3 regions of the Heyndrickxia sp. FSL W8-0423 genome follow, and region 3 is predicted to be linked to each of the others. Evidence: riboswitches for the same ligand, from Rfam matches in the RefSeq annotation. Region 3 holds a riboswitch; each other region holds the start of a gene.
What was found. A riboswitch is a leader RNA that binds a small molecule or an ion and turns the genes downstream of it on or off. The one in region 3 is predicted to bind cyclic di-GMP.
Positions count from the first base shown of each region.

Region 1: another riboswitch for cyclic di-GMP. It lies ahead of MKY81_RS08460 (hypothetical protein); the one in region 3 lies ahead of MKY81_RS16960 (anti-repressor SinI family protein).
Region 2: another riboswitch for cyclic di-GMP. It lies ahead of MKY81_RS07115 (methyl-accepting chemotaxis protein); the one in region 3 lies ahead of MKY81_RS16960 (anti-repressor SinI family protein).

Region 1 is NZ_JBBPBE010000001.1:1,685,908-1,689,191, forward strand. It holds gene MKY81_RS08455 (ATP-binding protein) at 1-1,151, opposite strand, end outside; cyclic di-GMP riboswitch class I at 1,332-1,418, shown strand; gene MKY81_RS08460 (hypothetical protein) at 1,519-1,830, shown strand; gene MKY81_RS08465 (beta-class carbonic anhydrase) at 1,863-2,426, opposite strand; gene MKY81_RS08470 (class I SAM-dependent DNA methyltransferase) at 2,666-3,284, shown strand, end outside.
Region 2 is NZ_JBBPBE010000001.1:1,413,561-1,416,844, reverse strand. It holds gene MKY81_RS07120 (non-ribosomal peptide synthetase) at 1-1, opposite strand, end outside; gene MKY81_RS07115 (methyl-accepting chemotaxis protein) at 98-1,807, opposite strand; cyclic di-GMP riboswitch class I at 2,088-2,172, opposite strand.
Region 3 is NZ_JBBPBE010000001.1:3,309,556-3,312,839, forward strand. It holds gene MKY81_RS16945 (NUDIX hydrolase) at 1-131, opposite strand, end outside; gene mciZ (Z-ring formation inhibitor MciZ) at 233-361, shown strand; gene MKY81_RS16955 (aldo/keto reductase) at 431-1,345, shown strand; cyclic di-GMP riboswitch class I at 1,682-1,790, shown strand; gene MKY81_RS16960 (anti-repressor SinI family protein) at 1,833-1,961, shown strand; gene MKY81_RS16965 (helix-turn-helix domain-containing protein) at 2,064-2,396, shown strand; gene MKY81_RS16970 (DUF5658 family protein) at 2,417-2,710, opposite strand; gene MKY81_RS16975 (TVP38/TMEM64 family protein) at 2,724-3,284, opposite strand, start outside.

The DNA of each region.
Region 1 (3,284 bases), 1.6 Mb from region 3:
AAGGTTCCGTTGTGGCTTTCGATGATTCTTATGCATGTCATTAGTCCCAGTCCTGTCCCTTTTTCCTTCGTTGTATAAAAAGGCTCTCCTAATGTAGAAATGCGATCTGAAGGAATACCAGTCCCTTGGTCGATAATACAAATGGAGAGCTTCCCTTTTTTCTTTTCTTGTACTTTAATTTCAATAATCCCACCATTCGGCATCGCTTCGATTGAATTTTTTAATATATTGATAAATACTTGCTTCATTTGGGTTTCCTCGCAGGATATTGAAGGTATATGCTCATCCATTTCAACTTTTATTTGGACATTATTTAACATTAATTGTGAATTGATTAGGGTAACGACATCTTTGATTAACTTTTTTACGTCAATTTCTTTAAAAACAACAACAGAAGGCTTAGCTAAAACAAGGAATTCACCTAAAATAATATTTATTCTTTCTAGTTCATTTAGTACGAGATCATAATATTCCTTTTGTTTTGTATTTGATCGGAATAATTGAATGAAACCTTTAATAGAAGTAAGTGGATTACGAATTTCGTGTGCAATTCCGGCCGCCATTTGTCCAACAAGTGCCAGCTTTTCCGATTTTTGAAGGAGAGAATCGGTTTGTTTTTTTTGATCTGTTACATCCTTACCAATCGTTAAAATGACATCTTTTCCTTCATATCGCGATAATACTGACGTTGCATCAAAAAATATCGATTGCCCATCAAATCGAGTCAATTTGTATTCAATGTTAGGAAGTGGTTGTCTTTCTTTTTTTATTTGATGCAATCTTTCATTAACCCTATCAGTATATTCCTTACTAATAAAGTCGATTATTGATTTTGAGATGATTTGATGTTTTGATCTAGCATTTACCATTGAAATCGCCGCTTCATTTACGTAAATAATAATTTTATTGTCATGAATGATAATCGGATTTGGTAACCAATCAATTAATTTTCTATAACCATCTTCATTTTCTTTTTTTTTCTTTGCAAAGTATTGAAGCTTATCATATTGCCAGCCAACAAACCAGGCAATAACTGTCGCAATGGTAGCGTCAATGATGTCACTAAAATGAAAGGTTTGTTTAATGACAGCTTGGCCAACGGAAAATAGGATTGAAATAGAAATTAAAACAATTTGTGCAGTTTTTTTCATTCGAGTCCCTCTCCTATTGTTTATATAAGACTATAATACCACTACTGGTTGTAATTTTATAAATATTCGAAAAATAATTTTGAAAAATGCGTGAAAAGATGTCGAAAAATAGCAATAATTGTTGATAAAAGATAAGGACAGATATAAAATGTATATTAGCAAAATTTTAAAACACTGATTTTACGATAATGGCAAACCTTGCGAAAGTGAGGGACGCAAAGCTACGGGTCTAAGGTTCCAAGGAATGATGATCGCCGGGCCACCGAATAGTCATACTTATTGAATGTCTTATTTGACTATTTCTTCATTTAGGAATAGTTTTTTTATTTCTATTCTTATTAATTTCACTAGGAATGGGGGGATTATAATGCAAAAACCGTCAATTAACATTGACACACATACGGATTACTCAAATGTACGAATTAGTTTAAATCAATTAATAGGGTTGTTAAAAATGTATATTTCCCCATTATCAGGACTAAAAATTAGAACAAAAGAGGGGGAATTACGCGAGGTAAATACCGAAACAATTATAAATGTTTTGGTCACTCATCTCAGCCGTACACAATTACTAGAGCTCTTGCATATGTTTCAAATCATCAAAAAGCGGAAATCAAATATTAAACATTATTTTGAATATATTTTGCAAGGAATTGCTTATAAAGATAAGCAACGTTAAAAAGAAGTTCCCTGAACAAGGCAGGGAAAGAGTTAGTTTTTATATCCATCAACAACAAGATCTAATTTTCCTGTTTCCGGATCAATAACTAAACCGTGTACGGGAATGTCATTTGATAATAAAGGATGTTGTTTAATCATTTTAACACTATGTTCTACACTTTCTTCTACATGATCAAATCCTTGGAACCATTCATCTAAATTAATCCCAGAATACTTAATCGTTTCCAGTGTTTTTTCGTCAATGCCTCTTTGTTTAATTTTTTCTAACATGGAGGCACTCTCGATTGCGCTCATTCCACAATCATGATGTCCAATAACTAATATTTCGTCAGCCTGGAGTTCATAAACAGCAATCAATAGACTTTTCATAATACTTCCAAAAGGGTGAGAGACGATCGCCCCAGCATTTTTTACGATTTTTACATCCCCGTTTTTCGTATTGGTCGCTTTATGTAAAAGTTCAACTAGTCTAGTATCCATACAAGTTAAAATGACCAATCGTTTATCAGGAAATTTCGTCGTTGAAAAATCTTCATATTTTTTTTGAGAAACAAAGTCCTCGTTATAGCTTAGAATTTCAGACAATAATGTCATGATATCACCTCTAATTAGAATGTGAATGTTCAAGTTTTATTTATTAAACAATCTCCACTTTTTATTTTAATGCAAATCCTTTCTTTTGAAAAATTTTTTTGAAATAGCAAAAGTCCCGTTCAAGTGAAAACGACCACTATGATGGATATTGCCCATTTTTTATTCAAGTAATTGCACTTTCACCTATTCCGTGCTAAAGTTAATTCATAGTTAATTTATAGGAAATGAGGGGATTAAGTTTGGGCAGAGAATTTAATGAGCTTTTTGATGAATGGTCCCTTTCTTATGACAATACAGTTTCCGGAAATGATCCGGAATATGAAGATGTGTTTATTCATTATGATGAAATATTAACGAAAGTCGCTGAACATTCTTCCGGAACCGTTGTTGAGTTTGGTGTGGGAACCGGAAATTTAACGGCGAAGTTATTAAATAGAGGATTAAATGTTTATGGTATGGAGCCTTCTGAAGGCATGCGAAAAATTGCTCGAAAAAAAATACCGTTTGTAAAGATTATGGATGGAGACTTTCTAGAGTTTCCAAAGATTCCGGAGCCGATCGATACTTTTGTGAGTACGTATGCTTTCCATCACTTAACAGATGAGGAGAAAGCGAAAGCGATTAAAAAATATAGTACGTTATTAAATAAGGGTGGACGAATTGTTTTTGCCGATACCGTATTTGCAACTTTGGATGCCAAAGATGAAATGATTCGGGATGCGAAGCGAAAAAATTTCAACCGCTTAGCGGAGGATTTGGAACGAGAGTATTATACAACCATCTCAGTTTTACAAGATATTTTTAATCAAAATGGCTTTTCCGTTTCATTCACGAAATTGAATCCATTTGTTTGGTTGA
Region 2 (3,284 bases), 1.9 Mb from region 3:
TAATCCCTCTATCCTTCAATTATTTATGGTAGATTCATAAAGCTCTAACAGGTGTTCTAGATTTCCATCACGAACACCTGTCCATTCACCTTTATACCTATCTTTCAGCCTTTAAAGTTGATACAACACTATCTAAACCTTCTGCCACTTGGCTCATATCTTTAGCTGATTGGATGATTGTTTTAAAAGTTGCTTCTTGTTCCTGAATATTTTCCGAGATCGTCTCTACTGTTTCATTATTTTGATTTGTGATTACCGATAACTGTTCAAAAGTTGATGTTACTTGTTGGTTCCCTGCAGCAATTTGTTGTGTTGCCGCCGATACTTCTTGTATACGAACAGCTACTTTACCAGCAGAATGCAAGATTTCAGAGAAAACTTTCTCCGTTTCTTCTACCAATTTGACCCCTTCATCAACAAATTTTGCTTCACTTTGAATGGATTCAACTGCTTTCTCTGTTTCAGTTTGAATACCGGAAATAAGTTCTTCAATCTGCTTAGCTGATTCCCTTGACTGCTCTGCAAGTTTCCTTACTTCATCAGCTACTACTGCGAATCCTTTTCCTTGTTCTCCTGCCCTTGCAGCTTCAATGGCAGCATTTAAAGCTAATAAGTTAGTTTGGTCTGCGACGTCGGTTATTAACTGAACAATCTTACTGATTTCATCTGAGCGTGTTTTCAAAGCTAAAATGCTATCTTCCGAATTTTTCGTTGAACTACTGATATAGGCCATTTGCTCTTTAACTTTGTTGACTGATTCATTCCCTATTTGAGCTTGCTCTTCCGTTTTAACAGAAAGCTCACTGACATCTGTTGAATTACGTGCAACTGAATCAACACCAGTAGCTAATTCTTGTAAAGATTGGAGAACTTCATCTGTTGCCTCCGTCTGAGTATTAAAACGCGACGACATTTCGGTAATTTCACTTGTTATCTGTTCAATTGTTTTACCTGACTCTTCCACTGAGGAGTAAAGAGTATTCGCATGATCTGTAGTCTCACTAGATGCAGATTTCACCGAATTTAAGAGTTTTCCAACCGTTTCAACCATCACATTAAATTTAACTGCTAATTGACCAAACTCACCTTTCGTCTCTTTTAATTTAACTGAATAATCTCCATTTGATACCTTTTCAATCCCAACCATCATGCCCTGGATAGGTCTAAATGCTCTGTTCATAATAAAGTATTGAATCACTGATGCCACAATCAATAATCCTATTAAAATACTAATAATAATCAGCGTTTCATGATGTTTACCCTCAATATAAGATTTTGCTTCAAAATCTACTCCGTAATAAGCTACTACATCACCTTGCGCGTTCATAATTGGTTTTAACACCGTAATCCATGTTCCAAAAGAATCTTTATAGGGTTCAGAAGAGACTAATGACTTTGTCTCTTTCATTTTCTTAATGGCTTTGGCAATGATTTCAGGCTGTGTATACATATCTCCGATGTTAAGATTGGATTTCTTGAAATCCTCCATAAGAAAGGTTGGTCCTGAAACAACACTCGTATCTGTACCATTTTTCAACTCAGTCCCAAAAATGTACCCTTGGGCCACTGCAGGTTGATATTTTGCTAATTTATCAAAATGTTCGACAAGACTTTTCGAAATCTCACTATTCTCATCCTTACTTTCCATTAAGGATAAAATATCATCATTATTTAAATCTTTTGACCAAGCCTTTACCGTGTTGGTCGAATCGGTTGCTAACTTATCCATTAGAAAATTCATGTCTGAAAAATAACTAATGCTTGTAACAACAATAGCAACTACTAATGTACTTATGACGCTTACCATCGTAAATCGCGCTTTGTATGAAACATTTGCAAAACTAAAGAACTTCTTCAAAATAATCATTCCTTTCATTATTTTATTAAATCTCTCCAGATAATTACCAAATCACTAGGTCTATACTCATTCATTACCATCCATGCGCTTCCATCAAATATAGAGGTTTAATAAAGGTTTTACACAAGAAAAAAAAGCTCACCAATTAAAGATTGGTGAGCTTCTAATAAAATGAAATTAAATAAAGCTATAGCTATACTTCTAAACTCATTTCAAATTTCCAATCCTTCTTGGTAACCCGGCGGTCCTAGCTTATAAGCCTTAGATCCGTAGCTTTGCGTCCTTATCTTTCAATAAGTTTGCCATTATCATAAGGTAATCCTTTATTAAATTGTATTAGCTAGAAATCTGTTTCTAATTTAAAGATAGGATGTATAAGTAGACCTAAATAACTACCAATCCAATAGGATATTGTACTCAAGCAAAAGAGGGTTACTTGGTTAATTTTACCCATACTAAAACATTATACAGGGTAAAATGTTATATGTGAATAATAAATAGGGAATTACTTTAAAAATGTGAACTTTTTGTGCAAACCATTATTGAGTAACTAGTGATATATAAATAAGCGGAGATTCTCCGGTTATACTGCTGAATAAAGTTTGGTTTGGGGGATATAAGCGGAAATTTTCCGATTAAGCAAAGAAAAATTACCTATTTTCATGTTTTTTGAGTAAATAGCCGGAAAACTTCCGTCTATTTTAGCTAATTTCAGTGCTATTATGCTAATTAAGGGAACTTTCTCCGCTTATTTATCAGACTCGCTTTAGCATCTAGTGCGCTTGTGATTTTGTGAAAAAAAAGAGTCTGGGATATAACTAGCATCAAATAGTGAGAAAGGTGAATCCTTATATTACTTTAGTAGTTAGCGGGAATTTTCTTAAATTCCCTGCCATTAATGTGAGGACAGAATGATATTGAAATTCAATACGTTTCTGATTAGGGCACATATAGGTATCTGTTTCTTCATCTGAAGCCGGCTTTCAATAGAAGGTCGGGGCTTGAGGTGGGACCCAGATATTTTTCAGCCAATTTATAAGAGCCTTTCCACCCCTCGATGGCATCTCCTACTGCTTTGCCTGAAATTATCATCTGTTGGTTCGATGATTCATACCTTTGCGTCTCTTGGACTTCCTTAGGGATTCTCTAAATAGGAGTTTATTCGCACTGGGTAGCCCCTCATATAAAAAAAACTTGAGGTAAATACCCCTTCAAGGTTCTACTAATAGTGTTCTAAATAAAATTATTTTTTTCCTTTAAATGTTATAGTAATCTCTACTACTTTCTCTCAGGAAATCAAATTTAGATTGCATGTAATTAAACTGTGACTGTTGAAAAATAGAGCATTCTGCCTAAACAATAAATTCTTTTTACGTACCATTTTATTTTGGCAAAACATCATATAGGGATTAAATAGATTATTCTT
Region 3 (3,284 bases):
CCTGGATGTTTAATGATTTCACGCTTTGATGTTTTTCCGTTTGGAAGTTCAACCTCATCAACTTGTAAATGAACCACTTTTCCTTCAAAGATTTTTTCAGTCTTCAATGTTTTTTCAGTGAATTTATGCATTTTATCTGCTCCCTGTTCTAATCTTGGACATCATTCATACATTTTAACACAAAAAGAAAAATGCGAAAAAATCTTAGAGTTTTTTCAAGGAGCGAATACAAGTGAAAATTTATATTCAACCAAAAGGGATTATTTTAAGTGGGAAGGCTTGGGAAATTAGAGAGAGTCTTAAATTTTATGCGAAAAAGCATAAATACGTTAGTGATTGGATTAAAAAAACCGGACAATAGCAATTAGTGGTTTTTCTCACTTTTTTTCGATAAAATAAGTTCTACTAATGAAAGAAAGGACTAAATTTCATGCAGAAAAATCAATTAGGAACATCCGAATTATATGTATCAAAGTTAGGGCTTGGATGTATGTCTTTAGGGACGAATGAAATTGCCGCAAAAGAGATTGTGAAAGCCGCTGTTGATGTAGGAATTAATTACTTCGATACAGCTGATCTTTATGACTTTGGTTTAAATGAAGAGATAGTTGGAAAATCACTAAAACCGGTACGTGATCAGGTCATTATCGCAACTAAGGTAGGTAATCGCTGGAATGATGATAAAACGAGTTGGCATTGGGATCCCTCAAAAGCTTATATTAAAGAAGCGGTAAAAAATAGTCTTCACCGTCTACAAACAAATTATATCGATTTATATCAATTGCACGGCGGGACAATTCAAGATCCGATTGATGAAACAATTGAAGCTTTTGAGGAACTAAAAAAAGAAGGATTAATTAGATATTATGGAATCTCTTCCATTCGCCCAAATGTCATCCGAGAATATGTGCAAAAATCGAATATTGTAAGCGTAATGATCCAGTATAGTTTGCTAGATCGTCGTCCAGAAGAGGACATACTCCCTCTTTTAAAAGAACATTCTGTTAGTGCGGTGACAAGAGGACCTGTTGCGAAAGGGATATTAAGCGAAAGAAGCATAGAAAAGATTTCGGAAAAAGGGTATTTGGATTATTCCTATCAGGAATTAGTTGAATTAATGCAAGAAATCAAGGATAAATTATTGCTGGGAAACCGCAAAATGACAGAACTTGCTCTGCAGTATAATTTAGCTAATGAATCAGTTGCTTCCGTAATTACCGGTGCCAGCAACGCGGAACAAATTAGGGAAAATGCCAAAGCAGTTGAGAAGAGTCCATTATCTAAAGAAGAACGCGATTTATTAATTAAGTTGACTAAACAAAATAAATACACAGACCACAGATGATTTGATCATTCACAAAAAGCTTTTTTTAAAAATAAACAGAATAATCCTAAAAAAACATTTCTACATCTATATATGACTTTCGACAAAATATATTACTTTTAAGTATTATTTTTAGAAGCCTTTGACGGTCAAGTTACATAAATAAGTTAGTAAATCGACTTTAATTTACATCAAAATACAAAATTCTTTGATTATCTACAAGATTTGATTCAATCTGCTGCAAATTAATGTATTTTCGACATCGACAAATTCCACGAGTATCCAACTATCTAATCCTTTATACTCAGGTTTGTAGGGAATAGACAATAAGTAATAGCAAAAATGAAGGTAATTTTCATCAGAAAAGGGCAAACCTATTGAAAAATAGGGACGCAAAGTCACAGATCTAAGGATTGGGATACTAGGCGAAACCCGGTGTCCCGACTATGGTGGCTGGACTACCTAAATACTATCATCGTATTTTAGGGGGATAAAAATGGAAAATCAAATGAAGGTAGATGAAAAGTCGTTAGATCAAGAATGGGTTAACTTAATTTTGGATGCAATAGATATGGGAATAAGTATTTCTGATATTAAAGAATACTTTTCAAAAAATAAACTGGAGGTTAAATTTTAAAAAATGGGTACATAGTTCATATGTTAGGCGTATTTTTTGTTCTAAATATGAAACAATTCCTTCGCTATATGTTATAATAATTCGGAGGAAGGTGAGAAGTGTATGATTGGTCAGCGTATTAAAAATTTTCGACTTCAAAAACAATTATCTTTATCAGAACTTGCGGAAAAGGCTGGAGTTGCGAAATCATATTTAAGCTCCATTGAGCGAAATATCCAATCCAATCCTTCTGTTCAATTTCTTGAAAAAATTGCCGCCGTTTTAGGAATTTCCGTGAACTCCTTATTACATGAGGAGATTGAAAAAACGGATGAAAACGAACTTGATTCAGACTGGGAACTTCTCGTTCGTGAAGCAATGAATTCTGGTGTATCGAAAGATGAGTTCCGTGAGTTTTTAGAATTTAATAAATGGAAATTAAATAATAATAAATAAAAGCGTTCAGTTGGACGCTTTTATATTTTTACAATCCAATATAAATGAAGTGAAAATACAAACGAGTAAATCAAAACGGCCATATACGCCGTGTATTTTACTATGTTTTTTGCAGGTACTTTTTTTACATATAGAAAACTATATAATATGAAGGAAAACGACAGTTTCACTGCTAAAAACAAGATTGAATGTTGATTGTATATATAATCCATTAATGGGTTTGCCTCTTTTATCATACCTAACTTTAGACCAATAAACGTAATTACTGCATCAATGATATTTAGTGCTGCCAAACAATGAAAGGCAACAATCATAGAACCTCCCCATTCACATTTGTATTTTTCTTTTTTGGATATGAATAGTTGTGATTATTGCGATAATGACAAAATAAGTCCCATAAATTATGACTGAGAGTAATTTATTGCTAGCGAATAAACTGCCTGCAAACGTAAAAATAACAATTGAAGGAAACTTTCCTATTAAAGTAGCAATAAAGAAAATAGGCCACCTAATCATACTGACACCACAGAGAACATTCAGCAATGGCGCAGGTATGACGGGGGCTATACGAAATAATAAAATTCCAAGAAATGCATTTTTTTGAAAAATGCTTTCGTATTCCTTCGCTTTCGGATATTTATTAAGTACTTTTTGCACCCATTGCTGGAATCCGTATCTTGCCACGAAGAACATAATCAACGAACCGAAAACACTTCCGCACAATGAAATAATCGAGCCCGTCCAAACCCCAAACACAGAACCAATTATCCCCGCTACAATCGCAAACGGCGTAACAGGAAAGAATACGAGCAAAGCAACAAAAAGTAGGCTAATAATTATGGCCGTGCTTTCTCCTGATTCGATAAGATGAAGCATCCCTTCTTTTTG